DNA from 4 places in the Klebsiella quasipneumoniae subsp. quasipneumoniae genome. Region 3 is predicted to be linked to each of the others. Evidence: predicted binding sites of a transcription regulator. Region 3 holds the regulator's gene; each other region holds the start of a gene.

Region 1 (7,880 bases), 2.2 Mb from region 3:
TTTTATCTTTTGCCAGACCATAGCTAATGCCGACGCAAAATAATAAGCCGAGGTTGCCAAATAAAGGCCAAAAGGTGTCGCCGAGCATCTGCCCAAGCTGGTGCAGGAAACTGGTTTCAGCAATTAATGTCGGATTAGTTAATACTGAACTGAGGGCCAGAATTAAGCCAATGACCGGCAAGAACAATACGGCGCCGATCATGGCCCGGGAGAATTTTTGCATATTCTCCAGAATACGCTGACGTATTTCAGGCATGATTGATCCTTTTATATTTTTGTAGGGACAGGGAGCGGTTTTTTATCGACTTCCAGTATTTTGGTTATAGCAACTCTGATATTTGAAGGGAACCAGTAGCGGTAAATAGGCACAGATAGGCGCTTATTGCACACAGGTTTCAGAATGCCTGCAGACCCTCTCCCTGACAGGGAGAGGGCGTAGCCAGAGCGGCGTTTTTGCAGAGAAGCCTTCCCTCTCCCGTGGGGGAGAGGATGATGGGATATCGCTATGGCGTGACGGGAGCGGGCGCTGGCGCGGCGGGGGCGGTATTGACCTCGCCGTTGCGCATCGTTTGCGCCACCTGCTGTTTCTCCATGTTCACGGCGCTAAGCTGTGCGTTGACCGTCGGCTTGAGCGGGGCATCGGCCTGCACGCTGCCGCTGGCGGTCAGCTGGAGATTGCCATCCCCGCTGATGGGGAGCGAAGGCCAGCCCCAGGCCTGCAGAATATTCAGCGGCACGCCGCGGCCGTTCAAGCTCAGATTGACCTGGCGCTGCGGCAGCTGGGATACCGCGGCGGTGGCCTGCAGGATACCGCGCTCGGTGAACGCGCTGAGCTCAGTGATATTGAGCGTCGACGCCGTGGCGCTCAGCTTGAGTGAAGGGCGGCGCACGTCAATTCGGTTAAAAGTCGCCGCCGCGGCGTTCAGCGTCGCGCTACCGTTCCACACCCCCCAGCTGCCGTTTTTCACCAGCTGAAGCTCGCCGCCATAGCCATCGAGAGCGGTAATTTGCCATGGGAAGGCAGGGTCCACATCGATGATCAGGTTGCGGCTGGCGCTGAATTTTTTCAGCGTCAGGCTTTGCAGCCAGGCCGGCAGCGGCGTCATCCACAGCGGCTTCCAGTTCGCCGGCAGCGTGTACTCCAGCCCGGCGAAGGCGGTGTCGTCGAGCACCAGCGCGTTACCGGCGCGCAGCCAGTTGCCGGAGGTTCGCACCATGCCGCCCTCCCAGCGCGAGGAGAACTGGCGCAGGGCAATACCCTGGGGTGAAAATTCGGCATTCACGATCGGGTCGAAAAAGTGCAGCGAGCCGTAGATAAATTCGCTGGCATTCATCGACAGCGTGCCGTCCTGGCTCTGCCAGCCGCCGTGACTGAGCGTCAGGTTGCGCAGGTTCAGGTCGAGGTCGGTTACCGCCCAGTCCGGCCCCTGCAGGCGGGCGTCGGTGATATCCAGGCGGCCAATCTGCAGAGAGGGGACCGTGGTTAAGGGCGCGAAAAAGTCGGCCAGCGAGGCGGCGCTCTGCAGTCGGATCTCATTTAGCTGAAGGTTATCCACCAGCCAGCTGCCGTCGGCGCTGCGTTTCGCATTGCCGGTTAAGGTGCCGCGGGCGACATCGGCGCCGAGGGTGGAGAGGGTGACTTCGCCCTGATCAATCTTGCCCTGAATCAGGACGTTGCTGGCTTCGACGCCGTTGAGCGTCATTGAACCCGCGCTCATCTGGATCTGCGCCGTTTTCCCCAGCACATTGCCTGCCTCCGGCGCCCATGGACTGACGCCGCCGGTGACGCGCTGCGCGCTGAGCGCCCAGCCGGTTTCCGGACTATTGAAAGCCATATTGCGCAACATCAGCCGGTCGGCAGCGAACGGCAGGTCGGCAGAGTGGGGGGACAGATTCAGGGTACCGTCGTTAAGGACAATCTCATCCGCATGCAGCGGGTCGCTAAACTGGCGGGTGCTGAAGCCAATATCGACCGTTTTCGCCACCAGGGTTGCCGGCTTGCCTTCCCGGCCAAAGGTGACGTTTTGCAACTGCACATGCAGAGGGGAGGAGAAATCATGATCCATCGCATCGAAGGAGACCTGCCAGCCGGTGCCATTGCTGAGCCAGGCGCTGGCCTGGCGGGCGCCCCAGTGGGTTTGCAGCAGGAACCACGCGCCAACCATGACGAGCAGCAGAGCGACTAGCAGCCAGAGAATCAGCTTTCCAAGAAATTTCATGGTCTTCCATTCTGTGAGATGCACATAACCGTGTTATGCCCGATTTAGGCGCACTTCTCAAGGCAGGCGTGGTTTATTTCCGTGACGGAGCAGGCGGTGGAGGACAACAGGGGGGCGTCCCGGCCGATGGCACGACCGGGGGCGCGTTAAATCAGGCTTTTTCCGGCGGGAAAATTAAATTCAGAACAATCGCCGTGATACCGCCGGCGGCGATGCCGGAGGAGAGCAGATTCTTCAGCCAGTCCGGCGCGAACTGCAGGATCAACGGCTGTTGCGACACGCCGAGGCCCACCGCCAGCGACAGGGCGATAATCAGGATCGCCCGGCGATTCAGCGGCTCGCGGGAGACGATGCGCACGCCGGACGCGGCGATGGTGCCGAACATCACCAGCGTGGCGCCGCCGAGCACCGGCTCAGGGATATGCTGTACGAAACCGCTCACCGCCGGGAACAGCCCGAGGACGATCAGCATCAGCGCTACCACAAAGCCGACGTAGCGGCTGGCGACGCCGGTCAGCTGGATCACGCCGTTGTTCTGGCCGAAGCAGGAGTTCGGGAAGGTGTTGAAGACCGCGGAAACAAAGGAGTTGAGGCCGTTAGCCAGCACGCCGCCTTTCAGGCGTTTCATATACAGCGGACCGGAGACCGGCTGCTCGGAGACATCGGAGGTGGCGGTGATATCGCCGATGGTTTCCAGGGAGGTGATCATAAACACCAGCATCAGCGGCAGCAGGAGGCTCCAGTCGATGCCGAGGCCATAGTACAGCGGCGTCGGAACGGTGATGAGGCTGCTGTTGGTCGGGGCGGTGTTGGCCGGCAGCATATCGAGGAACCACGCCGCCAGATAGCCCGCCGCCATGGCAATCACCAGCGAAGCGATGCGCAAATAGGGATTACGCTGGCGGTTGAGAATGATGATCAGCGCCAGCACGATGCCCGCCAGCAGCAGGTTCTTCGGCGCGCCGAAGGTGTGGTCGGCCATCGCCGCGTAGCCGCCGCCGATGGAGGTCAATCCGACCTGAATCAGCGACAGGCCGATAATCATCACCACCACGCCGGAGACCAGCGGGGTAATGATGCGGCGCGCCAGATGCAGGACGCGGGAGAGGACCATTTCCGTGCAGCTGGCCAGCATCAGGGTGCCGAACAGGGCGGCCATCATTGTCGGGACGTCGGCGCCGCCGGTTTTCAGCGCGGTGCCGCCCATGATGAGCGGGGCGACAAAGTTGAAGCTGGTGCCCTGGATGGAGAGCAGTCCGGAACCGACCGGGCCCCAGGCTTTGATCTGAATAATGGAGGCCACGCCCGAGGCGAACAGCGACATGCTGATGATATGTTGGGTATCTTGCGCCGGGAGACCGAGAGCCTGGCAGATTAACAGCGCCGGGGTGATCACCGCGACAAACATCGCCAGCAGGTGCTGGAAGGCGGCGAACAGGGTTTGCGGTAGCGGTGGGCGATCTTCGAGGCGGTAGATTAATTCGCTGGCTGGTTTATGCGCAACCGGTTGCGCATTTTCTGACTCTGCGGTGTTAACGGACATCACAAGCAATCCCAAGGTGGCAAAGCGGGAATTTTATCGGACTGTAGACCAAAAGCAAACGTTTGCCAGCGATTGCCCATAAAAATTTATGCCGTGAATATGCGCAACGAGATAATTAACATTTTGTATGCTAAATCGCATCATTCAGGATACAAAATATGTTTTCCTGTCATTTTTTCCGCCGTTCTGCGTAAAATCCCCCTCTGACTCCTCATGATGAGAAGCTAAAGACACCAGGAATATCGTCGCGTGTGAATGGATCATGCGCCATAAGGAGCTTTTTATGTTTCATCTCGATACCTTATCGACGCTCGTTGCCGCAACGCTTGTGCTGTTACTCGGCAGAAAACTCGTCCAAACCGTTCCCCTCCTCAAGCAATACACCATTCCTGAACCTGTTGCCGGCGGTCTGCTGGTGGCGCTGGCGCTGCTGGTGCTGAAAAAAAGTATGGATATCGAAATTGATTTCGATATGAGCCTCAAAGATCCGCTGATGCTGGCGTTCTTCGCCACCATCGGGCTAAACGCCAACCTCGCCAGCCTGCGGGCGGGCGGCAAGGTGCTGGGTACCTTTCTGATTGTGGTGGTTGGTCTGCTGCTGCTGCAGAACGCTCTCGGTATCGGCATGGCGAAGCTGCTGGGGCTGGATCCGCTGATGGGGCTGCTGGCCGGCACTATCACCCTTTCCGGCGGCCACGGCACCGGCGCGGCGTGGAGCAAGCTGTTCATTGAGCGCTATGGCTTTGCCAATGCCACGGAGGTGGCGATGGCCTGCGCGACCTTCGGCCTGGTGCTCGGCGGTCTGATCGGCGGCCCGGTGGCGCGTTACCTGGTGAAGCACTCTTCCTCTCCTGACGGGACGCCGGACGATCAGGTGGCGCCGACCGCCTTTGAAAAGCCGGACGTGGGGCGGGTGATCACGTCGCTGGTGCTGATCGAGAGTATCGCCCTGATCGCCATCTGTCTGACGCTGGGCAAGGTGGTTGCGCAACTGCTGGCGGGCAGCGTCTTTGAGCTGCCGACCTTCGTCTGCGTGCTGTTTATCGGCGTGATCCTTAGCAACAGCCTGGCGCTGGCGGGGTTGTATCGGGTGTTCGATCGCGCGGTGTCAGTGCTGGGCAACGTCAGCCTGTCGCTGTTCCTCGCCATGGCGCTGATGAGCCTCAAACTGTGGGAGTTGGCCTCCCTGGCGCTGCCGATGATTATTATCCTGGCGGTCCAGGCGTTGGCGATGGCGCTGTATGCGGTGTTCGTCACCTACCGGATGATGGGCAAAAACTACGATGCCGCGGTGCTGGCGGCGGGCCACTGTGGGTTTGGTCTGGGGGCAACGCCGACGGCGATTGCCAATATGCAGGCGATTACCGACCGTTTTGGCCCGTCGCACATGGCCTTCCTGGTGGTGCCGATGGTGGGGGCGTTCTTTATCGATATCGTCAACGCGCTGGTGATTAAGCTGTTTCTGCTGCTGCCGGTGTTTGGCTGATAAAAACCCGGAGGCGGTGCGCTACCTGATTATGTGGTCTGCGGGCTGTGTAGCCCGGGTAAGGCGTTTACGCCGCAACCCGGGGATACCCCGGGATTTATGCGCTGGCGCGGCTTCTCCCCGGCTCGCGCTGCGCTTAGCCGGGCTACGGGGTGTGCGGCCTGCTGGTTGTATCCCGGCCAAGGCGTTTACGCCGCCAGCCGGGAATACCTCAACAATCTTACGCTTCGTCGTGCTCTTCCCACGCCAGGGCGCGTTTCACCGCTTTCTTCCAGCCGCTGTAGCGATAGTTGCGCTCGGTGGTTTCAATGCCCGGGCGGAATTCGCGCTCAATCACCGCTTTCTCCTGCAGCTCATCAAGGTTCTGCCAGAAGCCGACCGCCAGCCCGGCCAGATAGGCGGCGCCCAGGGCTGTGACTTCGCGCACTTCCGGACGCTCCACACGGGTGCCGAGGATATCGGACTGGAACTGCATCAGGAAGTTGTTGGCCACCGCGCCGCCGTCCACGCGCAGGGCGTGCAGACGGATACCGGAGTCAGCCTGCATTGCTTCCAGCACGTCGCGGGTCTGATAGGCGATGGACTCCAGCGTCGCACGGATAATGTGGTTCGAGTTCACGCCGCGGGTGAGGCCGAAAATCGCGCCGCGGGCATACGGGTCCCAGTAGGGCGCGCCAAGACCGGTGAACGCGGGCACGACATACACGCCGTTGGTGTCCTTCACTTTGGTGGCGAAGTACTCGGAGTCGAACGCATCGCTGATGAGCTTCATCTCGTCGCGCAGCCACTGAATGGAGGCGCCAGCCATAAACACCGCCCCTTCCAGAGCGTAGTTCACCTCGCCGCGCGGACCGCAGGCGATGGTGGTCAGCAAACCGTGAGTGGAGGTCACCGCTTTTTCGCCGGTGTTCATCAGCATAAAGCAGCCGGTGCCATAGGTATTTTTCGCCATCCCTTCCTTGACGCACAGCTGGCCGAACAGGGCCGCCTGCTGGTCACCGGCGATCCCGGCGATAGGAATACGGGTCCCGCCTTTACCACCGATGTTGGTCTGGCCGTACACTTCGGACGACTTGCGCACTTCCGGCAGCATGGCGCGCGGAATATCCAGCGCGTCGAGCATCTTGTCGTCCCAGTCCAGGTCGTGGATGTTGAACAGCATGGTGCGCGAGGCGTTGGTGTAGTCGGTGACGTGCACGCGACCCTGGGTCATCTTCCAGATAAGCCAGGTGTCCACGGTGCCAAACAGCAGCTCACCGCGCTTCGCACGCTCACGGGAACCTTCGACATGGTCGAGGATCCATTTCACCTTGGTGCCGGAGAAGTAGGGGTCCACCACCAGGCCAGTGGCCTTGCGGATATACTCCTCCATCCCGTCACGCTTGAGCTGCTCGCAGATCTCTGCGGTGCGGCGGCACTGCCAGACGATGGCGTTATAGATCGGTTTGCCGGTCTCACGCTCCCACACCACCACGGTCTCACGCTGGTTGGTGATACCGATGGCCGCGATCTGATCGGAGTTGATATCCGCTTTGGCCAGCGCTTCGACCAGCGTCGAGCTTTGGGACGCCCAGATTTCCATCGGGTCGTGTTCGACCCAGCCTGGCTTAGGATAAATTTGTTCGAATTCTCGCTGGGAGACGCTGACGATATTGGCATCATGATCCATCACAACGGCCCGGGAGCTGGTAGTGCCCTGGTCAAGCGCAACGATATATTTTTTGTCGGTCATAGTCGGTGTCCCGTAGTCAGATTACAGCGAAGCTTTATGTTGAGTGGTGGAAGAGGAGGGGCTCTGTTGCTCTTCGTCCACGCAGGTGTCGCAAGGCAGGTGGCGGCCAATCAGCTTACGATAGCTGAACGCGCCCAGCGCCGCGCCGACCACCGGTGCGCACAGCGGCACCAGGAAATAAGGTATATCTTTGCCGCCGGTGAAGGCGACATCACCCCAGCCGGCCAGCCAGGCGAAGGCTTTCGGGCCGATATCACGCGCCGGGTTCATGGCGAAGCCGGTCAGCGGGCCCATGGAGGCGCCAATCACCGCGATCAGCAGGCCGATAAGAAGCGGCGCCAGCGGGCCGCGCGGCACGCCGTTGCCATCGTCGGTCAGCGCCAGGATGACGCCCATCAGGATAGCGGTAATCACCATCTCTACCGCGAAGGCCTGCACAAAATTGATATGCGGGTTCGGGTAAGTGGAGAAGATGCCAGCCAGATCAAGGCTTTCCACGCTGCCGCGTACCATATGGTGGGTGGTTTCATAATCGAGGAAAAGATTGTAATAAAGCCCGTAAACTAATGCCGCAGCGCAAAAGGCGCCAGCGAATTGCGAAATAATAAAAGGAACCACTTTGCGGCCATCGAAGCAGGCGAACAGCCAGAGCGCGATGGTCACCGCAGGGTTAAGGTGCGCACCGGATACCCCGGCGGTCAGGTAGATCGCCATGGCGACGCCCAGACCCCAGATGATGCTGATTTCCCATTGTCCGAAGCTGGCTCCCGCGACCTTGAGCGCAGCCACGCACCCAACGCCGAAAAAGATCAACAACCCGGTACCGAGGAACTCTGCGATGCACTGGCCTTTTAAGGTTGATGTTTGGCTCATAATCGAATCCTGAAGCGTGGTGATGAT
Region 2 (7,880 bases), 1.5 Mb from region 3:
CAGCGAAGCGGAAGCAATATCCAGCCCGGTGAGATCCAGCGTAACCTGCTGGAAGTTGAGCAGCGATTCCAGACGGCCCTGGGAGACTTCCGGCTGGTAAGGGGTATAGGCGGTATACCAGCCCGGATTTTCCAGCATGTTGCGCTGAATAACCGGCGGCAGCTGCACGGCGGTGTAGCCCATGCCGATGTAAGACTTGAAGCGCTTGTTGCGACCGGCGATCGCCTTCAGCTCTGCCAGCGCGGCGAATTCGGTTGTCGCGTCGCCCACCTGCGGTGGGGTCGCCAGCTGGATATCCTGCGGCACAATCTGGCCGATCAGGGCGTTAAGCGAATCCGCGCCGACGGTCTTCAGCATCTCTTGCTGCTGCTGAGCGTCCGGGCCAATGTGACGTTCGATAAAGGCGTCGCGGTTTTCAAGCTGACTTAAAGTCTGAGTCATGAGCGATGGTTCCTGAAACGTGCGGTGAATCGTGATTGTCTGACTGGTTTGCCCGGCAAACGCTGATGCTTACCGGGCCGGAATACGCAAAATCGTCCGCGCGGCAGGAAGCCAACGCCCCTGCAGCGTGAAGGATGAAACGTATTTATTCGTCTTCTAACAGAGCTTCATAGGCGGTCGCATCCAGCAGCGCGGCAACCTGCGCTTCATCGCTGGCTTTGATTTTGAAGATCCAGCCGTCGGTGTACGGGTCGCTGTTGACCAGTTCCGGCGAGTCGTTCAGCTCTTCGTTAACGGCAACGATTTCACCGCTGATCGGGGCATAAATATCGGAAGCCGCCTTCACGGATTCGGCAACCGCGCAATCGGCGCCCGCTTCAACGGTGGCGCCCACTTCCGGCAGATCAACGAATACCATATCGCCCAGCAGCTCCTGCGCATGCTCGGTGATCCCGACGGTATAGGTGCCGTCCGCTTCTTTACGCAGCCACTCGTGTTCTTTGCTGTATTTCAGTTCTGCTGGTACGTTGCTCATCAATTCATCTCCAAAAAAGGGAAATCACACAATGGCTTTGCCATTGCGTACAAAACCAGGTTTAGTCACTTTTACCGGCATTTCACGGTTACGAATTTGCACCACCGCGGTGTCGCCTATCCCGGCCGGCACGCGAGCCAGCGCGATACTGTAGCCCAGGGTCGGCGAGAAGGTGCCGCTGGTGATAATGCCTTCTTTTTGAGTACCGTCGCTATCGGTAAAACGTACCGGCAGGCCGCCGCGCAGGACGCCTTTCTCGGTCATCACCAGGCCAACCAGCTGTTCGGTGCCCTTTTCACGCTGCATCTCCAGCGCTTCGCGACCGATAAAGTTACGATCCGCCGGTTCCCAGGCAATAGTCCAGCCCATATTCGCCGCCAGCGGAGAGACGCCTTCGTCCATCTCCTGGCCATACAGGTTCATCCCGGCCTCCAGGCGCAGGGTATCGCGCGCGCCGAGACCGCACGGCTTAACGCCAGCGCCCAGCAGACCGCGCCAGAAATCCGCCGCCTGCTCGTTCGGCATGGCGATTTCATAACCCGCTTCGCCGGTATAGCCGGTGGTGGCGATAAACAGCTCGCCGGCCTGCACGCCGAAGAACGGCTTCATACCTTCCACGGCCTGACGCTGCGCGTCGGTGAACAGCGTCGCCGCCTTCGCTTTCGCCTGCGGCCCCTGGACCGCGATCAGCGACAGATCGTCGCGAACGATGATTTCAAGGCCGTAAGGTTCAGCTTGTTCGGAAATCCAGGCGAGGTCTTTTTCGCGGGTGGCGGAGTTAACAACGAGGCGGAAATAATCTTCAGAGAGGAAATAGACAATCAGGTCGTCGATGACGCCGGCGGAGGCGGTCAGCATGCCGGTGTAGAGCGCTTTGCCCGGGGTGGTGAGCTTCGCCACGTCGTTGGCCAGCAAATAGCGCAAGAACTCTCTGGTCCGGCTGCCGTGGAAATCAACGATGGTCATATGCGACACATCGAACATGCCTGCGTCGCCGCGCACCGCATGGTGCTCATCAATCTGGGATCCGTAATGCAGCGGCATCATCCAGCCATGGAAATCCACCATGCGCGCGCCGCACAGCGTGTGTTGTTCATACAACGGAGTCTGTTGAGCCATCTTTTCCTCATCGAATAAAACGGAACCAGCCACGAGATTGTCGGCGATTTTTCGCCACGAAATGGGGCGTCGGCATCGCTGACGGACACCGACGCAAACGTTCTCTTTTGCCTGAACTTACCACCGAACCCGGCGCTAAACCATAAGCTCATTCAGGGCATCACATTAGCTTATGACTAAAATCCGCCGAAAAGCCTACAGAGTTATTGACTGGAAAAAAGCGATTTACGCCACATAAAATTAACAATACCGCGACTCTAATTAGGTAATGATGGTGTTTTGTGCGATTTTATAGCCCTAATTTCTTTAACAAAAAAAAGGACGCATTAATAAATCTAATGCGAAAAAAGAGGTGAAATTAGAATATTTCAAATGAGGGGGAAAACCCGGCGTGCAGGCCGGGTGAAAGAAGTGTGACGCGGTTAACGTAACCAGGCAGGCAGATCGTTAAGGCCCATCGCCTGGCGAATCAGCTGCGGTTTCACGCCCGGCAGCGTATCGGCCAGTTTCAGCCCCATGTCGCGGAGGAACTTCTTCGCCGGATGGCTACCGGAAAACATGTCGCGGAAGCCCTGCATACCCGCCAGCATCAGCGCGGCGCTGTGCTTGCGGCTGCGCTCGTAGCGGCGCAGATAAAGATGCTGGCCGATATCTTTGCCCTGGGCGTGCAGACGCTTCAGTTCGTCGATAAGCTCGGCGGCATCCATAAAGCCGAGGTTGACGCCCTGCCCGGCCAGCGGGTGGATGGTATGCGCGGCATCGCCGACCAGCGCCAGGCGGTGGGCGGCGAACTGGCGGGCATAGCGGCCGGTCAGCGGGAAGACTTCACGTGCGCTTTCCAACTGGCAGAGGCCAAGGCCATTATCGAAGGCGATATTTAACGCCTGGTTAAAGGTGGCTTCATCAGCCTCCTGCATCCGCTGCGCCTCCGCCGGCGACAGCGACCAGACGATCGAGCACAGGTGCGGATCGCAGAGCGGCAGGAAGGCGAGGATCCCGTCGCCATGAAATACCTGGCGCGCCACCGCCTGATGTGGCTCAGCGGTACGGATAGTCGCCACCAGCGCGTGATGATGGTAATCCCAGAAGGTCAGCGGAATATCGGCTTTATTGCGCAGCCACGAATTCGCCCCATCGGCGCCGATCACCAGACGCGCGGTGAGCATGCTGCCGTCCTGCAGGCTGAGAAAGGCCTCATTTTCGCCCCACGCCACCTGCTGCAGTTGCGCAGGTGCCAGCAGGGTGACGTCGGCGCAGCGCTGCGCCTTCTGCCACAGCGCATAATGCACCACGGCGTTTTCAATAATATGGCCCAGATGGCTGAAGCCCATGCTCTGGTCATCAAAGCTAATGCGGCCGAAGCTGTCTTTGTCCCACACTTCCATTCCGTGATAGCAGCTGGCGCGTCGGGCAACGATCTCGCGCCAGACGTCCAGCTTCGTCAGCAGCTTTTCGCTGGCGGCGTTTATTGCCGACACGCGCAGCGCCGGCGGCGCATCGGCGGCCAGCGGCTGCGGCTCCGCTTTCTCCAGCACCGCGACGCGCAGGCCGCTGCCCTGTAAACCGCAGGCTACCGCCAGCCCCACCATTCCACCGCCAACAATGGCAACATCAACACTTTGCACGTTCTACTCCTTAACGGGGAACCCAACCGAGGGTACGCTGCGCCAGCGCATCGCGCGCCGGGGTAAATAATTCCATGGCCATCAGACCGACATTGCGCCCCGCCACCAGCGGCGCCCAACGGTTGGCAAACAGATGCACCAGCCCATCGGTCACGCCGATGGTGGCGGCTTTATCCCCTGTTCTGCGCGCCTGATAGCGACACAGCAGCGGATAATGGCCGACATCTTCGCCGCTGAGATGGGCGTCAGCGAGCAGCTCCGCCAGACTCATCACATCGCGCAGGCCGAGATTAAAGCCCTGCCCGGCAATCGGGTGCAGCGTCTGCGCCGCGTTACCGACCAGCGCCAGGCGGTGCGACACCGCGCGGCTGGCGGTGGTGAGGGCCAACGGATAGACGCTGCGCTTCCCGGCGTGGGTAATGCGCCCCAAACGCCAGCCGAACGCCTGCTGCAGCTCCTGACAAAAGCGTTCGTCAGACCAGCTCAGCACCTCGTCGCGGCGCGACTGCGGATGACACCACACCAGCGAGCAGCGCCCTTGCGACATCGGCAGCATCGCCAGCGGGCCATGCTCGGTAAAACGTTCGAAAGCGCGGCCTTCGTGGGGCAGCGCGGTGCTTACGTTGGCGATAATCGCCAGTTGCTCATAGGGCTGTTGTTGCCAGCTGATGCCGCAGCGGGCGCCCAGCGACGAACGCGAACCGTCCGCTGCCACCAGCAGCTTGCCGCTGATCGTTTCGCCACCCTCAAGGGTAAGGCTGACGCTCTCCTGGCTGCGGCTGACCGCTGCCACCTTCGCCGGGCAATGCAGCGTCACGCCCGGCGCCTCGCGCAGCAGGCTAAACAGTCGCTGGCCGACATCGTGGAGTTCAACCACCTGACCCAGCGCCGGCAGGCGATAATCCGCCGCCGCCAGATTCACAAAACCGGCATGGCCGCGGTCGCTGACGTGTACCCGCTGGATAGCCGTCGCCCGCTCGGCGAGACGTTGCCAGACACCGATACGCGCCAGCTGCTGGCAGGTGCCGGCGGCCAGGGCGATCGCCCGGTCGTCGAAGCCGGGATGGCGAGCCGACTGGGGATCCTGCGCCTCAATCAGATGGACCGGCAGCGCGCCGCCGGTCAAACGGGAGATGGCCAGGGCGAGCGTCGCCCCGGTCATCCCGCCGCCGACGATCAGCACGCTCATGACTGGCGCGCCGCCGCCATCAGCGCTTCGATCTCATCCGCCTTCTTCACCACGCCGGCGGTGAGATTTTCGTTGCCGTCTTCGGTAATGACGATGTCATCTTCAATACGGATGCCGATGCCGCGGTACTGCGCCGGCACGTCGGCGTCGGCGGCGATATACAGCCCCGGTTCGACGGTCAGCACCATCCCCGGCTCCAGGACGCGAGAACGGTCGGTGTCGTAGTGACCGACATCGTGTACATCCAGCCCCAGCCAGTGGCTCAGACCGTGCATAAAGTACGGGCGGTGGGCATTGTTGGCGATCAGCTCGTCAACCTCGCCTTTGAGGATCCCCAGCCGCACCAGGCCGGTGATCATAATGCGCACCACTTCCTGGTTCACCTGGCAGATTGAGGTGCCCGGGCGATAGAGTTCCAGCGCGGTCTCCAGCGATTCCAGCACGATATCGTAGATTTCGCGCTGCGGCTGGCTGAATTTGCCGTTCACCGGGAAGGTGCGGGTAATGTCGCCGGCATAGCCGCGATACTCGCAGCCGGCGTCAATCAGCACTAAGTCGCCGTCGCGCAGTTCAGATTCGTTTTCGGTGTAGTGCAGAATGCAGCCGTTTTCGCCGCCGCCAACGATGGTGTTATAGGAGGGGAAGCGCGCGCCGTGGCGATTGAATTCATGGAGAATTTCGCCCTCCAGCTGATACTCGAACATGCCAGGGCGGCATTTTTCCATCGCCCGGGTATGGGCCAGGGCGCTGATCTCCCCGGCGCGGCGCATCACGGCCAGCTCTTCCGCGGATTTGAACAGGCGCATCTCATGCACAATGGGCCGCCAGTCGATCACCGAGTTCGGCGCCTGCAGGTTCTGCCGCGAGCCTTTGCGGAGTTTTTCGAGGGCGTTGAACACAATCTCATCGGCATAGGCATATTCGCCCTGGGCAAAATAGATAGCGTCCAGACCGTTGAGCAGCTGATACAGCTGCTGGTTGATTTCGCTGAACGCCAGCGCCCGGTCAACGCCCAGCTTCGCCGGCGCGGCCTCCTGGCCCAGACGGCGACCGAACCAGATCTCAGCGGTCAGATCGCGAACCCGGTTGAACAGCACGCTATGGTTGTGGGTTTCATCGCTTTTAATCAACACCAGCAGCGCTTCCGGTTCGTTGAAGCCGGTGAAGTACCAGAAATCGCTGTTCTGCCGGTAGGGATATTCCGAATCTGCACTGCGCACCGCTTCCGGTGCGGCGAAAATCAGCGCCGCGCTGCCTGGCTGCATCTGCGCCAACAGCGCCTGGCGACGCGAGAGAAATTCCTGCTGAGTCATGACGCCCCCTGAACGAATTTTAGTTAGTGTAATGTCGGTTTGCGGACTTCCGGTGCGGTTGGCTGCTGACGCGCAAAGGTGTCGTGGCACAGCAGTGCGGCAACGCGGACATACTCGATAATCTCCTCCAGAGACATCTCCAGCTCTTCCTGATCTTCGTCTTCATCGTAGCCCAGTTGGGCAATATTACGCAGATCGTCAATCGCTTCCCCGGTTTCGTCTTTCACTTTATCCAGCTTCGGCTGGCTAACGCCAAGGCCGAGAAGGAAGTGGTTGACCCAGCCGGCGAGGGCGTCGGCGCGGTCAAAGACGCTCACCGCATCGCCTTCCGGCAGATACAGTTGAAAGAGGAAGCCATCGTCATCCAGTGAGTCGCTGATGGCGGAATGCATGTTACGCAGCGCCTGGGCAAGCTCATGGCCGAAGGCGAGACCTTCGTTGGTCAGGTCGTGCACCAGCGGCTGCCAGCTGCTGTCCGTGTTGCCGCCGCACAGTAATCCGCTGATCAAACCGTGCATCTCGGCCGGGGTAAGCCCTACCCCTTGTTGGTTCAGTAACTGGTCTACATCGTTGTAACCAGGCATTTCGTTCTGTATAGACATGCGCATTCGTCATCGTTGGGAGGAATATTCATGGTATGCTACCACTTTGGACCCTGGTGAACCAGAATAGGGCTTGTATCTTCGCACCAGGGTAGCTATAGTGTCGCCCCTTCGCAGACCCGGGTCAGGGTGTGAAGGCAGCGCAGTCAATCAGCAGGAAGGTGGCATGTCTGCACAACCCGTAGATCTCCAAATTTTCGGCCGTTCACTGCGAGTGAATTGCCCGCCTGAACAAAGGGATGCCCTGAATCAGGCAGCTGAAGACCTTAATCAGCGGTTGCAAGATTTAAAAGAACGCACTAGAGTCACAAATACTGAGCAGCTGGTCTTCATCGCCGCGTTGAACATCAGCTATGAGTTGACTCAGGAAAAAGCGAAGACCCGCGACTACGCTTCCAGTATGGAGCAGCGCATTCGCATGCTTCAGCAGACCATCGAGCAAGCATTGCTTGAGCAAGGTCGCATAAGCGAAAGACCAGGGTCGAAGTTTGAATAACACTTTGCAGTTAACTGTGTTAGAGTAACTCCAGGAACAAAATTTCTCTGAGATGTTTGCAAGCGGGCCAGTCCCCTGAGCCGATATTTCATACCACAAGAATGTGGCGCTCCACGGTTGGTGAGCATGCTCGGTCCGTCCGAGAAGCCTTAAAACTGTGACGACACATTCACCTTGAACCAAGGGTTCAAGGGTTACAGCCTGCGGCGGCATCTCGGAGATTCCCTTCCTTACCTCGCATTATTTCCCCACGCCTGTTTTCGGCTGATGCCGCACTGTATTACACTGTTTTCTATTGTTTCGCCTGCTCGCCATGAGACCTGCATGACTCTACAGCCCGATACCCTGCTCTCCCGCCAGCACATTCGCCAGCAGATCCGCGAGCGTCGACGCGCGCTCAGCCCTGAGCAACAGCGGCAGTTTGCCCTGCAGGCCGCAGAGCGGATGATGGCCTGGCCGCCGGTGGTTCTCGCCCACACCGTGGCGCTGTTTCTCTCCTTTGACGGCGAGCTGGACACCCAACCGCTGATCGACCAGCTCTGGCGGGCCGGTAAGCGAGT
Region 3 (7,880 bases):
TCGGCAATTTCCGGCCAGCTGGCGAGGAAACGCTCATACCAGGCCATCAGGGTGGTGTCATAATCGGCGCCGAAGTTGTGCCAGTCTTCCATCACAAAGTGCTTCTCGCTGGCATCGGCGATCTGCCGTACCGAGGGCAGGCAGCCGTTGGGGAAGATATATTTATTGATCCACGGGTCAACGTTATGGTCGGTGACTTTGGAACCGATGGTGTGCAGTAAGAAGCGGCCGTTGGGTTTCAAATTACGATCGGCGACCTCAAAGTAGGTGGCGTAATTTTTGGGACCCACGTGTTCGAACATGCCGACGGAGACGATGCGGTCGAAGCTGTCGTGCAGATCGCGATAATCCTGAAGACGAATATCCACGTCAAGGCCATCGCAGCGCGCCTGGGCCATCTTTTGCTGTTCGGCGGAGATGGTCACGCCGACAACGCTCACCTGGTAATTCCGCGCCATATATTCGGCAAGACCGCCCCAGCCGCAGCCGATATCCAGCACTCGCATGCCTGGCTCGAGCTCCAGCTTACGGCAGATGAGATCCAGCTTATCCTGCTGCGCGGCTTCGAGGGTCTGCGCCTCTTTCCAGTACCCGCAGGAATATTGCATGTAGGGATCCAGCATCCGGCTGAAAAGATCGTTGCCGAGGTCATAGTGTTCTTTGCCGACGATCCAGGCGCGTTTTTTACTTTGCAGGTTAAACAGGCGAGCGCCTGCGATGCGGAGTGTGTCTTTGAAATGGTGAGGGAGTTGTTTTTCCAGCCCGGCGCGGAGCACTTTATGGAAGAATATATCCAGACGCTCGCAGTCCCACCAGCCGTCCATATAGCTTTCGCCTAAACCCAGCGACCCCTCCTGCAATACGCGTTTAAAAAAAAGAGGGTTTTTAATCCGCAGGTCTGACGGCGCGGAGCCATTGATTTCAATTCCCGCACGGCCCAACAATTCAGCTGCAATCCGGTACCAGTCATCATTTGGTACACTTACTTCTTCTATACACGATGAACTCATAGCTTCTCCATCACGCCCAAGTGATCAGAACCTTAAAACAGCGTAGACGCTTTTTTGGCTTTGTGAGAAATCTCACGGATAATCCGTGAAGTCGCTATCCGACGTAGAACAGAGGAAGGGAGATAACCCTTGCCGAAAGGCCTTCCATGGTGAAACGGAGGCATCCTGCATCCGTTAATCTGTTAAATATTCTTTATTTATGTGAACCCGGATCCAGTATAGGACGCTAAGTACTGGCTTTCAATAAAAATATCTTAGCGTGCTAACCACTGGTCCGGGCACTGGCGACGGGCGTCAGGCGTGGGAAGAGTGGGCCGCCAGCGCTGGCGTCTGCTGCAGGCGATAACCCACTCCGGCTAACAAAATAGAGACCAGCATCACGCTGGTGGTGGTCAGCAGCGGCGTGGCGATCAGCGCGGAGACTAGCAGGCTGGTCAGGAAGCACAGGCCAAGCTGGAGGGTGTTCTGCAGCGCCGCCGCGCGGCCGGTTGCCTGCGGGAAAGGCTTCAGCGCCTGAGCGACCACGATGGGGTATATCCCGCCGTTGACCACCGCCATCAGGCAGAACGGGATCATCAACGCCACCAGCGAGGCATGCGTTTGCAGACCCACCAGCCAGGTGGCGGCGACGCTGACGGCGAAGACCACCAGCAGCCACGGGAGCATCTGTTGCCCGGACCATTTTTGCAGCAGCGCGCGACAGCCATAGCCGCCCACCAGAAAAGCGATGGTCTGCGGGATATAGCTCAGGCCGATGGCGGTCGGGCCGTAGCCCATCTCATGAAGGATAAACGGCGAACCGGTAAGCCAGGCGAAGAAGCTGGCGGAGCAGGCGGCGTAGATCAGGACGTTGCCGCTGTATTCCCGGGAGCGCAGCAGCGCCAGAAAAGTGATTTTCTTTTCAGCCACAGTGGCCGACTTAGCGGCGGCCTTCAGGCGCAGGGCAGGCAGCATCAGCAGCAGAGTGATGGCAAACAAGGTGGCGAAGATGGCTTGCCACTCGAAGTGCACCAGCAGCCAGCTGCCCAGCAGCGGGGCCAGCGCAGGGGACAGTCCTACCAGCGGCATAATAGTGGCGAAGATGCGGTTGGTGCGCTGGGCGGGATAGTAATCGGTCACCATCGCCTGCCAGGTAACCGCCGCGGCGCAGACGCCAATCGCCTGCAGAAAACGCAGCGCCAGCATAAGCGTGGCGTTCTGCACCCACAGCATCCCCAGGCAGCCGACCGCGAAAATCGCCAGGCCGCTCAGCAGCACCGGTTTGCGCCCGTAGCGGTCTGACAGCGGCCCCCAGAAGAGCTGGCCCAGCGCGAAGCCGGCGAGGAACAGGCTCAGGCTGGCGCTAATGGATGCGGCGGAGGTGTCGAGATCCTGCTGCATGGCGGCAAATGCCGGCAGGTACATATCGGTGGCCAGAAAGCCCAGCACGCTCAGGCCGGCCAGCCAGACTAAAAATCCTTTCCCAGGTTGTGACATAACGTTCTCATTTTTGGAGTACAGGTACGATGCCGCAGAGTGTAGGGAGTGCATTGTGGCTTGTGAAACGCTAATATTTGTCACATGCATTCAAAAATTTTGCAGGCAGAAAATGTGGTCTGAATACTCTCTGGAAGTGGTTGATGCCGTCGCCCGTAACGGCAGCTTTAGCGCGGCGGCGCAGGAGCTCCATCGGGTGCCTTCCGCCGTCAGCTATACCGTGCGTCAGCTCGAAGAGTGGCTGGCCGTCCCGTTGTTTGAGCGCCGTCATCGTGATGTGGAGCTGACCCCCGCCGGGGTCTGGTTTTTACAGGAAGGGCGCTCTGTTATCAAAAAAATGCAGATCACCCGCCAGCAGTGCCAGCAAATTGCCAACGGCTGGCGCGGGCAGTTGTCGATCGCGGTGGACGATATCGTGAAACCCGCGCGGATGCGCCAGATGATCGTGGATTTCTATCGCCATTTTCCCGACGTCGAGCTGATCGTTTTTCAGGAAGTGTTCAATGGCGTATGGGATGCGCTGGCCGACGGCCGCGTGGAGCTGGCGATTGGCGCAACGCGCTCTATTCCGGTTGGGGGCCGCTATGCGTTCCGCGATATGGGGATGCTGAGCTGGGACTGCGTGGTGGCGAGCGATCACCCGCTGGCGAAGATGGCGGGGCCGCTGAGCGACGATGTCCTGCGCAACTGGCCGTCGCTGGTGCGGGAAGATACCTCGCGTTCGTTGCCCAAACGGACAACGTGGCTGCTGGATAACCAGAAGAGGGTGGTGGTCCCCGACTGGGAATCGTCGGCTACCTGTCTGTCGGCAGGGCTCTGCGTCGGCATGGTGCCAAGCCATTTCGCCCGGCCATGGGTGGATCGCGGCGAGTGGACCGCGCTGGCGCTGGAAAATCCGTTTCCGGATGCGGCCTGCTGTCTGACCTGGCAGCAGAATGATGCTTCGCCGGCGTTAAACTGGATGCTGGACTACCTGGGGGACAGCGACACGCTGAATCGGGAGTGGCTGCGGGCGCCGGAGTGATCCGCGCCCGCCAGTGCTTTAGCGACGATAGTCGACAAACGGGCCATCCGCCACCGAGCGGCGTTCGACCAGCCGAGGGTGCACTTCAATAGACTGCGACTCTTCGCGCTTGTTGACGATACGATCCAACAGCATATTGAACGCGGCTTCACCCAGCGAATCTTTCGGCTGATGAATGGTGGTTAACGCCGGGCTGAAATAGCGGGCGTTGCGCACATTATCATAACCGATCAGCGAAATGTCCTGCGGCACGCGCAGCCCCATTTCATCCGCGGCGCAGATAGCGCCCATCGCCATAATGTCGCCGCCGCAGAAGACCGCCGTTGGACGGTGTTGTTGGCTCAGGATCTGCTGCATGGCGCGGTAGCCGGACTCCGGCTCGAAGTCGCCCTGTACAATCCAGTTTTCCGGCACGCTGATATGCGCCTCTTTCATCGCCTGCATGAAGCCGGCCAGTCGCCCCGCGCCGGTGTTGCGCTCCAGCGGGCCCGGGATCACGCCGATTTCGCGGTGACCGCGTTCAATCAGGTAACGTCCGGCGATATACCCGCCCTGGAAGGCGTTATCGATTACCGCATCGGTAAAGTCGGCTTTTGCTTCGCCCCAGTCCATCACCACCATCGGAATATGGCGATACTCTTCCAGCATGCTCAGGACGGAGTCCGGGTATTCGGAACACATCACCAGCAGACCGTCGACGCGTTTTTGCGCCATCATCGACAGATAGGCCCGCTGTTTTTCCGGGTCGTTCCAGGCGTTGCCGAGGATCAGGGTATAGCCCTTCTGGAAGCAGCTCTTTTCAACGGACTCAATGATTTCAGCGAAATAGGCGGCTTCGCTACTGGTCGCCAGCAGGCCAATCGATTTTGTATGATTGACTTTCAGGCTGCGGGCCACGGCGCTCGGCGAGTAGTGCAGCTCTTTAATCGCCGCCCATACCGCATTGCGCGTCTCTTCGGCAACGAAACGGGTTTTGTTAATTACATGTGATACAGTTGTAGTGGAAACGTTTGCGCGCTTCGCTACATCTTTAATAGTTGCCATTACATCTCACTCCATGCCTTGACCTGATCGCCTGATCATCGATACGTAAACGTTTGCCTACACACACCCTGAATACAATTTTCAACATTGCATCACGTCGGGAAAACGACACAGAACGACAGGAAGGGGTCAATGGCCGATACGCTTTTAAATTAGCGTGGGATTTTGTCCGATCTTGGGGCAAAGTGGAAGAGCAAAAATGTGCATCGCCCTAAATCCCGGAAGATTTTTGCGATTTTTTGTGCAAAAATGAGCAAGCTCACTTTTGGTGTGGGGATAACAAGAGGGAAAAATGATGGATACCAATTTAAAGTTTTCGCTGATCACCACGATTATTGCCCTCGGCGTGATCGTCGCATTCAGCCTGACCGCCATACTGCACTAATGTTCCGATGAGGGAGGAGCGCGGCCTCCTCCCCGTATCCCGCCATTATTATCAATTCTGCAAAAATCTTTTGTCATTTCGTTCACTTTTGTTTTTTTGTGATTGATGTCATGCTTTTGACTTCTGATGTTATGCCGTCCTCCCTGACGGTCTGATGGAGTCATTGAATGAAAATCAACTTTCCTTTACTCGCGCTGGCGATCGGCGCCTTTGGCATCGGGACCACCGAGTTCTCCCCGATGGGATTGCTGCCGGTGATTGCCAAGGGCGTGGACGTCTCGATACCGGTAGCGGGAATGCTGATCAGTGCGTATGCCATCGGCGTCATGGTCGGCGCGCCGCTGATGACCCTGCTGCTGTCCCATCGCGCCCGACGCAATGCGCTGATTTTTCTGATGGGGATCTTCACCGTCGGCAACCTGCTGTCATCCATTGCGCCGGATTACACCACGCTGCTGCTGTCGCGCATTATTACCAGCCTCAATCACGGCGCCTTTTTTGGCCTGGGGTCGGTGGTGGCGGCCAGCGTGGTGCCCAAGCACAAGCAGGCCAGCGCGGTGGCCACCATGTTTATGGGCCTCACCATCGCTAATATCGGCGGCGTGCCTGCCGCGACCTGGCTTGGAGAAACCATCGGCTGGCGGATGTCCTTCCTCGCCACCGCGGGGTTAGGCCTGCTGGCGATGGTGAGCCTGTGGTTCTCCCTGCCGAAGGGCAGCGCGGGCGAGCGGCCGGATGTCAAACAAGAGCTTTCGGTCCTGTTACGGCCGCAGGTGCTTTCTGCCTTACTGACCACCGTGCTGGGCGCCGGGGCGATGTTTACGCTGTATACCTACATTTCGCCGGTACTGAATACGCTGACCCATGCTTCATCGCTGTTTATCACCGCGATGCTGGTGCTGATTGGTGTTGGTTTTTCGCTGGGCAACTATCTGGGCGGCAAATTCGCCGACCGGTCGGTCTCCCGCACGCTGAAAGGCTTTCTACTGCTGCTGATGGCGATCATGCTGGCGATACCGCTGCTGGCGCAATCCCAGGCGGGTGCGGCTATCAGTATGATCGTCTGGGGCGCAGCCACCTTTGCGGTAGTGCCGCCGCTGCAGATGCGAGTGATGCGCGTGGCGCATGAGGCGCCGGGTCTCTCTTCTTCGGTGAATATCGGGGCGTTCAACCTGGGCAACGCGCTGGGCGCCGCCGCCGGCGGAGCGGTGATCTCCGGCGGACTGGGATATGCGTTTGTGCCGGTGATGGGCGCGATTATTGCCGGTCTGGCGCTGCTGCTGGTCTGGTTTAGCGGACGAGCGCAGCCGGAGGAGGCCTTTGCCAGCCAGTCATAAACGGTGGGGAAGGGTGTAAAAAAAACCGCAGCAGGGGTCACTCTGCTGCGGTTTGTCGTTTATGCGGCCAGGTTAGCGGCAACAAACTTCCAGTTAACCAGCGCCCAGAAGTGGTCCAGATAGCTTGGACGGGCGTTGCGGTAGTCGATGTAGTAAGCATGTTCCCAGACGTCAACGGTCAGCAGCGGCTTCGCGTCGGTGGTCAGCGGGGTACCCGCGTTGCTGGTGGAGACGATAGCCAGGCTGCCGTCGGCATTTTTAACCAGCCAGGTCCAGCCAGCGCCAAAGTTTTTCGCCGCGGCGTCGGTAAATTTGGCCTTAAACTCTGCGAAGCTGCCGAAGGATTTGGCAATCGCGGCCGCCAGCTCGCCTTCCGGTTCGCCGCCGGCGTTCGGCGCCAGGCAGTTCCAGTAGAAGGTGTGGTTCCAGACCTGCGCCGCGTTGTTGAAAACGCCGCCTTCAGAGGTGCGCACGATCTCTTCGAGCGATTGACCTTCGAACGCGGTGCCTTTGATCAGGTTGTTGAGGTTAGTGACATACGCCTGGTGGTGTTTACCGTAGTGGTATTCCAGGGTTTCTGCGGAAATGTGCGGCGCCAGGGCGTCTTTTGCATATGGTAATGCAGGTAATTCAAACGACATTGCTACTCTCCTTATAACTTTTTTGTTTTATCTCACATTGACAAGATGAGGTTTTCACCTGAATCGCGTTCTGACCGCCCGACGCTGTCGCGTCCCGGGCCTGTTATTGTATTGAGAATGTTAACATTTGCCGCAGGCAGTGAAAAGCCTTACAACGATAAAGGCTATTATCGCCGGCGCAACTGCCGAAGGCTTAACCGTTTTCTGCGGAGCGGCGCGTTAAGACGCCCGCAGATGTTGCAAAAATGTATAAGTAAAAGGAGGCTGGGTCTCCAGCCTCTCGCCGCGATGGTTAATTTCTCATCAGGCCATCTGAAGACCCCCGCAGCGCAAACGACTGAGTGAAAATAATCATTTTAAATCAAATGATTAATGACGATATGCTTTCAGGTAATCGCCGCTATGCCAATAATTCATTGTCTATTTTGATATTTGTATGACAAATATAGCCACCGGCAGCAATTTCCACAGGATGGCTACGATGGCAAAAACAGATGAAGTGGTAAGCCCGAAAATGATCCCGGTCGTGCAGGGGATCGTTGACTGGATCGAAGCACATATTTTTGACACCCTGCCGGTGAGGGCGGTAGCGAAAAAGTCCGGCTACTCGCACTGGTATTTCCAGCGGCAATTCGCCATGGTGACCGGCTGCACGCTGGCGAGCTACGTCAGCCGCCGGAAGATGACCATCGCGACAATCTACTTAACGCAGACCGAGGCCTCCATGCAGAGTATTTCCCAACGTCTGGGGTACGACGGGCAGGCGGCGTTCTGCCGCACCTTTCACCGTCACTTTGGCATGTCGCCCACCCGCTATCGTCGGGAAGCGCCGGTCACAGAGGCGAATATGCAGTTTCCCCTGACGGTGGGGGCGGAGAACGCGCAGGTGAAGAGGGCTGCCGCCGTAGCGGCAGACCGGGATCAGCGAATGGTTTTCGGGGTCATGACGCGACGGGCGCCGAC
Region 4 (7,880 bases), 1.1 Mb from region 3:
CTTCAGGTTCTTACGCAGACGGTTAGCAAAATCTTCCGCCAGCATCGCCGGCTTGCCGCCTTCGCTCTCCGCCAGGTGATAATTCTTCTGTACGCAGTCCAGCGGGCCGTTCTTGGCTTTAAACTGTTTGTCGGCGCGCAGCTGCAGGCAGCTTAACAGCTCCGGCGAGGCGCTGAACACCGACAGGTTCCAGCCGCCAAACTGACTTTTCATGATCCGGCCCAGCAGGCTGTGCAGGGCAATCAGCGCCGGCTCGCTTTCCAGACGCTCGCCGTACGGCGGGTTGCTGATCACGGTGCCGTACGGGCCTTTCGGTAGCGGATTATTCAGCTGGGCGACGTCTTTGACTTCAAAATCGATCAGCTCGCCGATGCCGGCCCGACGGGCGTTGCGACGGGCGCGGTCAATGACGCGTTCGTCGACATCAGAGCCATAGAAGCGTGACCCATATGCCGCCAGCCCCTGACGGGCGCGCGTTTGCGCTTCCGCTTTCACTTCTTTCCAGATGGCGTCGTCGTGCTGCGCCCAGCCGCCAAAGCCCCAGTGGCCGCGGTGCAGACCCGGCGCGCGGTCGGTCGCCAGCATCGCCGCCTCAATCAGCAGGGTACCGGAGCCGCACATCGGATCGAGGAGCGGGGTGCCCGGCACCCAGCCGGAGCGCATCACGATCGCCGCCGCGAGGTTTTCTTTGATCGGCGCCATACCGGTGCCATCGCGGTAGCCGCGCAGGTGCAGGCCTTCGCCGCTCAGATCCAGCGAGATGTGCGCCGTCTCTTTGTTCAGCCAGACGTTGATCCGCAGATCGGGCGACTCACGATCGACGTTCGGGCGCGGCAGGTTCTTACGGGTGAAGCTGTCGACAATGGCGTCTTTGACCTTCAGCGCACCGTACTGGCTGTTGCGGATCTCCTCATTGAGGCCGCTAAAATGCACCGCGAAGGTGGCGCCAGGGTTGAACATCTCCGTCCACGGAATGGCCTGTACGCCGAGGTACAGATCCAGATCGCTGTATACGCGACACTCGCCCAGCGGCAGCATGATGCGCGAAGCCAGCCGGCTCCACATCAGGCTTTGATACAGCAGGCGCGTATCCCCCTGAAAATGGACCCCGCCCTGGACTACCTGGCAGTCCGTCGCGCCAAGCCCTTCCAGTTCAGTTTTTAACAGCTCTTCCAGCCCACGAGCCGTACTGGCAAACAGAGAATTCATATCGTCACTTTTACTTAAAGAAAATTGGTGCGCATTATAGCCAATATGTGCCCTATGTCATAAAGTTATAGGCTTATTTTTGGAACCCGGAGGCAGCGTATGGTAACGCTCTCGCGTCTTTTTATTCATCCCGTTAAATCCATGCGCGGCATGGGCCTGACCCACGCCTTTGCCGATATCAGCGGCCTGGCCTTCGATCGCCTGTTTATGGTCACCGAAACCGACGGCACCTTTATTACCGCCCGTCAGTTTCCGCAAATGGTGAAATTTATTCCGGCGCCGCTGCATGATGGCCTTCACCTGACCGCACCGGACGGCAGCAGCGCCGTGGTGCGTTTTAACGATTTCGCCCCTCAGGCCGAGCCGACAGAAGTCTGGGGCAACCATTTTACCGCCCTTATCGCGCCCGCCGCCGTTAATCAGTGGCTCAGCGGCTTTTTCAATCGCGATGTCCAGCTGCGCTGGCTGGGGCCACAGTTAACCCGCCGGGTGAAGCGCCACGATGCGGTACCGCTCTCCTTCGCCGACGGCTACCCTTACCTGCTGGCTAACGAGGCCTCGCTGCGCGACCTGCAGCAGCGCTGCCCGGCAAGCGTAAGCATAGAACAGTTTCGCCCTAATCTCGTGGTCACCGGCGCGGCGGCCTGGGATGAAGACAGCTGGAAAGTGATCCGCGTCGGCGAGGTGGTATTTGACGTCGCCAAGCCGTGCAGCCGCTGCATTTTTACCACCGTCAGTCCGGAGCGCGGGCAGAAGCATCCCAGCGGAGAGCCGCTGGAAACCTTAAAGCGCTTCCGCACCGCGCAGGATAATGGCGATGTCGACTTTGGTCAGAACCTGATAGCCCGTAACAGCGGCGTGATCCGGGTGGGGGATGAAGTGGAAATCCTCGCCCGCGGCCCGGCGAAAGCCTACGGCGCCGGCGAAAGCGACGATACCCCGGCTCCCGAGGCGCAGCAGCAGGCCACGGTTGCCATTGAATGGCAGGGTCAACAATTTACCGGCAATAACCAGCAGGTGCTGCTGGAACAACTGGAGCAACAGGGCATTCGCGTACCCTACTCGTGTCGGGCGGGGATCTGCGGCAGCTGCCGCATCCGTCTTGAAGAGGGGGAAGTGAGTCCGTTAAAGAAAAATGCGGTCGCCGGAGATGGCACCATTCTCGCCTGCAGCTGCGTGCCGAAAACGGCCCTGCGCCTGGCGCCTTAAACCGCCTGCCCCAGGCTGTAGCTGACCGCGCTTTGCGCCGGCTGCAGCCTGTCGTTCATGATTTTAATCACATCGCCCAGCTGCATAACGCGGCCGGCAAGCGTGAGACCCGGCTGGGCCAGCAGACAAAGCGCGGCGTTATCGCCCGGCTCCACCACCAGCAAATTGACCTGCTCCCCGGTATCGCTCAGCCAGACGCAGGCCGCGTCGCCGCCGCTCGGCTGCCAGTGATGGGGATGGGCGACGAAGTGCCAGCTTTTCGGCATCTGCGGTTTGAGAAAACGGATCGCGGTTAATGCGTTGAGGACTAATTCCGCCCGCTGCTCTTTCGACAACTCGAAATCGCGGCATTTTTCTTCAAAGGAGAAATAGAGCGCGGCGTCATCGACGCAGAATCCCGATGGGGCAAAAGCGTCCGGGGTCAGCATGCGCCGGGCGAAGCGCGAGCGAAATAACATGCCATTGGCCAGATCGAGCATCATGCGGTCGTGCTCTTCATCGTAATACCAACGCCAGTTATCGTCAGGTTTAATCCGCATTTTTCCCCCTGTCCCCTTTCATACGCCTCTGCAAAGTTGTTGCGACTTGCCGCAGAATATTTTCTAAAATTAAGAAAAGTCTAAAATGTTTAAATAAGCAACAGTGAGGGAATATAAAACAACCAGGGCCGGAAATAAAGCCCTGGGTGGGATTCAGAGGAGGAAAAGATTAGATGTGGGTAACAATTTCTTTAATCAGCGGCGGACCTTTAAAAATAAATCCGGAATAGATCTGCACCAGCGATGCTCCGGCGGCCATTTTTTCCCGCGCGGCAATCACGGAATCAATACCGCCCACGCCAATGATAGGCAAGCGGCCATTGAGCTCAGCAGAGAGCATACGGATAATTTCGGTACTTTTTAATTGTAATGGACGACCGCTAAGTCCGCCGGTCTCATCGCAATGTTTCATTCCCTGAACCAGAGAACGATCGAGGGTGGTATTGGTGGCAATCACGCCATCAATATTATGACGCACGAGGCTATCGGCAACCTGGATCAATTCCTCAGGCAAAAGATCCGGCGCGATCTTCACGGCGACCGGAACATATTTTTGATGCTTCTGCTGCAGCTCAAGCTGCTTATTTTTAATACCGGAGAGTAAATCATCGAGCGCTTCGCCGTATTGCAGCGTGCGCAGCCCCGGGGTATTCGGCGAGGAGATATTAATGGCGATATAGCCGGCGTAGGGATAGACTTTTTCCATACAAATCAGGTAATCATCTTTCCCGTGCTCAACCGGCGTGTCTTTATTTTTGCCGATATTGATGCCCAGCACGCCGTCAAAATGCGCCTTTTTCACGTTCTCAACCAGGTTATCGACGCCATGGTTATTAAAGCCCATGCGGTTGATCAACCCCTCGGCATCCACCAGACGGAAGATCCTTGGCTTATCGTTGCCCGGTTGCGGACGCGGCGTCACGGTGCCGATCTCAATGGATCCAAAACCCATCGCGCCCAGCGCGTCAATGCATTCCCCGTTTTTATCCAGCCCGGCCGCCAGACCCAGCGGGTTTTTAAAGGTCAGCCCCATGCAGGTGACAGGCCTGGCCGGCACCTTCTGGCGAACCAGTATTTCCAGCGGCGTCCCGGTGACACGGCGTAATTGTTGAAAGGTAACTTCATGAGCGCGCTCAGGATCGAGCTGAAAAAGGGCTTTACGAACGAAGGGGTAGTACATGAACTCTCCTGGATTCCCGGTGTGCAAACCGGGGGCGTATTATGTGCGATCTGTTGCGGAAAGGGAATTGACCTGCGACAAAAAATCCCCCATCAGCGCAAACGATTACCTCCCCGCGCGCCGTTATGCGCTTTTCGGCTATCTAACGGTGGATAAATCATTTAGGGAAAGAATGGCCCTCTGTCACACTCACTAGAAATGTTATCAATTATAGATAAATGCAAACATTTAGTTATAAGGAGAGAGAGATGCGCGTCATTACGCTTGCGGGCAGCCCGCGTTACCCTTCCCGTTCCAGCGCCCTGCTGGAATACGCCAGAGAGACGCTCACCGCCGCCGATATCGAAGTCTGCCACTGGCATCTGCAGAACTTTGCCCCGGAAGACCTCCTGTACGCTCGCTTTGACAACCCGGCGCTGCAGACGCTCAATGAGCAGCTGGCCGGGGCTGACGGACTGATCATCGCCACGCCGGTGTATAAAGCCTCGTTTTCCGGCGCCCTGAAAACGCTGCTCGACCTGCTTCCAGAGCGGGCGCTGGAGGGCAAAATCGTGCTGCCGCTGGCCACCGGCGGCACCATCGCCCACATGCTGGCGGTGGACTACGCCCTGAAGCCGGTGCTGAATGCCCTCAAGGCTCAGGAGATCCTCCATGGCGTCTTCGCTGACGACAGCCAGGTGACCGATTACCAGCACAAGCCGCAGTTTACCCCGAACCTGCAGCGGCGCCTCGATGAAGCCCTGGAGACCTTCTGGCAGGCGCTGCATCGCCCCAGCAGCCGCGCCCCGTCGTTAACGTCTCTGCGTGGGGTGGAACATGCTTAATCCTCTCCGCGCTCTGACCCTCGGCGGGCTGCTGCTGTTCTCCGCCCTGGGCCATGCCGCCCCGGCGGCGCCTGACGCCCTGCGCATCGGCTATCAGAAAGGCAGCGTCAGCATGGTGCTGGCGAAAAGCCATCAGCTGCTGGAGCAGCGCTACCCGCAAACCCATATTTCGTGGATTGAATTTCCGGCCGGTCCGCAGATGCTGGAGGCGCTGAACGTCGGCAGCATCGATATTGGCAGCACTGGCGACATTCCGCCTATCTTTGCGCAGGCGGCCGGCGCCGATCTGGTGTATATCGGTTCGGAACCGCCAAAGCCCAAAGCGGAAGTGATTCTGGTGGCGCAGGGCAGCCCGATTCATAACGTGGCTGAGCTAAAAGGGAAAAAGGTCGCTTTTCAGAAAGGCTCCAGCTCCCACAATCTGCTGCTGCGCGCCCTGCAGCTCGCAGGTTTGAAGTTTAGCGACATTCAGCCGGTCTATCTCGCCCCCGCCGATGCGCGCGCCGCCTTCCAGCAGGGCAATGTCGACGCCTGGGCGATCTGGGATCCGTATTACTCCGCCGCGCTGCTGCAGGGAGGCGCCCGGGTGCTGACCGACGGAACCGACCTGAAACAGACGGGATCCTTCTATCTCGCTTCCCGCCCTTACGCTGAACGCAATGGCGCCTTTATTGAGGGCGTACTCGATACCTTTACCCAGGCCGATGCCCTGACCCATAGCCAGCGTGCGCAAAGCATTACGCTGCTGGCAAAAACGATGGGATTACCGGAAGCGGTGATCGCCAGCTACCTGGACCATCGTCCCCCCACCTCGGTGACCCCGGTGAGCGCTGAAACCGCCGCTCGCCAGCAGCAGACGGCCGACCTGTTCTATGAGAACAAGCTGGTGCCGAAAAAAGTTGATATCCGGGCCCGCATCTGGCAGCCCGCCGCCGCACAAGGAGCGAAATCATGAGTCTGAATATGTTCTGGTTTTTACCGACCCATGGTGATGGTCGTTATCTGGGTACCGAAGAGGGAGCCCGTCCGGTCGATTACGGCTATCTGCAGCAAATCGCGCAGACGGCGGATCGGCTGGGATTCACCGGCGTACTGATCCCGACCGGGCGCTCATGTGAAGATGCCTGGCTGGTTGCGGCCTCGATGATCCCGGTAACGCAGCGGCTGAAATTTCTTGTCGCCCTGAGGCCAAGCGTGGTGTCGCCGACGGTGGCCGCGCGCCAGGCGGCGACCCTGGACCGACTGTCGAACGGCCGGGCGCTGTTCAATCTGGTCACCGGCAGCGATCCCGCCGAGCTGGCAGGCGACGGTGTCTTCCTCGACCACACCGAGCGCTATGAGGCCTCGGCTGAATTTACCCATATCTGGCGCAAGCTGATGGAGGGGGAGACTGTCACCTTTAACGGCAAGCATCAGCGCGTTCGCGACGCCAAACTGCTGTTCCCGCCGCTCCAGCAGCCGCGTCCGCCGCTCTATTTCGGCGGATCGTCTGAGGTAGCGCAGGATCTGGCCGCTGAGCAGGTCGATCTCTATCTTACCTGGGGCGAACCGCCAGCCCAGGTGGCAGAGAAGATAGCTCAGGTGCGGGAGAAAGCCGCCCGACACGGTCGCCGGGTGCGTTTTGGCATCCGCCTGCACGTGATTGTGCGGGAAACCAATGAGGAAGCCTGGCAGGCGGCGGACAGCCTTATCTCCCATCTGGATGATGAGACTATCGCCCGCGCCCAGGCGGCCTTCGCCAGAACCGACTCCGTCGGCCAGCAGCGGATGGCGGCGCTGCACAACGGTCGACGCGATAAGCTGGAAATCAGCCCCAACCTGTGGGCTGGCGTCGGTTTGGCGCGCGGCGGCGCCGGAACCGCGTTGGTGGGCGATGCCGCTACCGTTGCCGAAAGGATCAATGAATACGCCGCGCTGGGTATCGATAGCTTTATCTTCTCCGGCTATCCGCATCTGGAAGAGGCGTATCGGGTCGGCGAGCTGCTGTTCCCGCTGCTCGACGTCGCGGTGCCATCTGTTCCGCAGCCGCACAACCTGCGTCTGCAGGGGGAAGCCGTCGCCAACGAGTTTATCCCGCGTAAAGTGGCGCAGAGCTGAGGAGGCACTGATGGCAAAATCAACCCATCCCCTGTTATTACGCCTCGCCCCCTGGCTGCTGCCGGTGGGAACGGTCATTGTCTGGCAGCTGGCGTCGTCCGTCGGCTGGCTGTCGACGCGGGTGCTGCCCTCGCCGGAGGGCGTTTTGAAAGCGTTCTGGACGCTCTCGGCCAGCGGTGAGCTGTGGCAGCATCTGGCCATTAGCTCGTGGCGGGCGCTGGTCGGCTTCGCCATCGGCGGCTCCATTGGACTGGTGCTCGGCCTGATCAGCGGTCTGTCACGCTGGGGCGAGCGCCTGCTGGACACGTCGATCCAGATGCTGCGCAATGTGCCGCACCTGGCGCTGATCCCACTGGTGATCTTGTGGTTCGGCATCGATGAGACCGCCAAGATCTTCCTCGTATCGCTGGGCACCCTGTTTCCGATCTATATCAATACCTGGCACGGGATCCGCAATATCGACCGTGGGCTGGTGGAGATGGCGCGCAGCTATGGTTTATCCGGCTTTGCTCTTTTCCGTCACGTGATTTTACCCGGCGCCCTGCCCTCGATTATGGTCGGCGTGCGTTTTGCACTCGGTCTGATGTGGCTGACGCTTATTGTCGCCGAAACCATCTCGGCGAACGCCGGTATCGGCTACCTGGCGATGAATGCGCGTGAATTTCTGCAAACCGACGTGGTGGTGGTCGCCATCATTCTTTACGCCATTCTTGGCAAACTGGCCGACGTCAGCGCCCAGCTGCTGGAGCGGCTCTGGCTGCGCTGGAACCCGGCGTATCATCTTCAGGAGGCTAACGCATGAACACTGCCCGTCTGAACCCA

What was found. The regulator PurR, encoded in region 3, represses purine synthesis genes. The targets are predictions, from matches to a motif close to CANGCAAACGTTTGCNTG.
Region 1: the regulator PurR is predicted to act here: its motif matches at 3,814-3,831, upstream of LGM20_RS00500 (nucleobase:cation symporter-2 family protein).
Region 2: the regulator PurR is predicted to act here: its motif matches at 2,186-2,203, upstream of gcvT (glycine cleavage system aminomethyltransferase GcvT).
Region 4: the regulator PurR is predicted to act here: its motif matches at 4,232-4,249, upstream of pyrD (quinone-dependent dihydroorotate dehydrogenase).

Annotation. Positions count from the first base shown of each region.
Region 1 covers NZ_CP084876.1:96,088-103,967, forward strand. Annotated here, with positions in the region: gene LGM20_RS00490 (PTS transporter subunit EIIC) at 1-256, opposite strand, end outside; gene LGM20_RS00495 (AsmA family protein) at 504-2,219, opposite strand; gene LGM20_RS00500 (nucleobase:cation symporter-2 family protein) at 2,371-3,762, opposite strand; gene gltS (sodium/glutamate symporter) at 4,046-5,248, shown strand; gene glpK (glycerol kinase GlpK) at 5,469-6,980, opposite strand; gene LGM20_RS00515 (MIP/aquaporin family protein) at 7,002-7,853, opposite strand.
Region 2 covers NZ_CP084876.1:815,427-823,306, reverse strand. Annotated here, with positions in the region: gene gcvP (aminomethyl-transferring glycine dehydrogenase) at 1-441, opposite strand, end outside; gene gcvH (glycine cleavage system protein GcvH) at 587-976, opposite strand; gene gcvT (glycine cleavage system aminomethyltransferase GcvT) at 1,001-2,095, opposite strand; gene ubiI (FAD-dependent 2-octaprenylphenol hydroxylase) at 2,518-3,720, opposite strand; gene ubiH (2-octaprenyl-6-methoxyphenyl hydroxylase) at 3,731-4,909, opposite strand; gene pepP (Xaa-Pro aminopeptidase) at 4,906-6,222, opposite strand; gene LGM20_RS04085 (YecA/YgfB family protein) at 6,246-6,824, opposite strand; gene zapA (cell division protein ZapA) at 6,991-7,320, shown strand; RNA gene ssrS (6S RNA) at 7,362-7,545, shown strand; gene LGM20_RS04070 (5-formyltetrahydrofolate cyclo-ligase) at 7,645-7,880, shown strand, end outside.
Region 3 covers NZ_CP084876.1:2,287,993-2,295,872, forward strand. Annotated here, with positions in the region: gene cfa (cyclopropane fatty acyl phospholipid synthase) at 1-1,010, opposite strand, end outside; gene punC (purine nucleoside transporter PunC) at 1,305-2,486, opposite strand; gene punR (DNA-binding transcriptional activator PunR) at 2,599-3,510, shown strand; gene purR (HTH-type transcriptional repressor PurR) at 3,529-4,554, opposite strand; gene cydH (cytochrome bd-I oxidase subunit CydH) at 4,847-4,939, shown strand; gene LGM20_RS11135 (MFS transporter) at 5,107-6,276, shown strand; gene sodB (superoxide dismutase [Fe]) at 6,336-6,917, opposite strand; gene LGM20_RS11145 (helix-turn-helix domain-containing protein) at 7,399-7,880, shown strand, end outside; gene LGM20_RS11150 (C40 family peptidase) at 7,839-7,880, opposite strand, start outside.
Region 4 covers NZ_CP084876.1:3,425,593-3,433,472, forward strand. Annotated here, with positions in the region: gene rlmKL (bifunctional 23S rRNA (guanine(2069)-N(7))-methyltransferase RlmK/23S rRNA (guanine(2445)-N(2))-methyltransferase RlmL) at 1-1,209, opposite strand, end outside; gene LGM20_RS16665 (YcbX family protein) at 1,309-2,418, shown strand; gene zapC (cell division protein ZapC) at 2,415-2,957, opposite strand; gene pyrD (quinone-dependent dihydroorotate dehydrogenase) at 3,127-4,137, opposite strand; gene ssuE (NADPH-dependent FMN reductase) at 4,386-4,961, shown strand; gene LGM20_RS16685 (sulfonate ABC transporter substrate-binding protein) at 4,954-5,916, shown strand; gene ssuD (FMNH2-dependent alkanesulfonate monooxygenase) at 5,913-7,058, shown strand; gene ssuC (aliphatic sulfonate ABC transporter permease SsuC) at 7,069-7,860, shown strand; gene ssuB (aliphatic sulfonates ABC transporter ATP-binding protein) at 7,857-7,880, shown strand, end outside.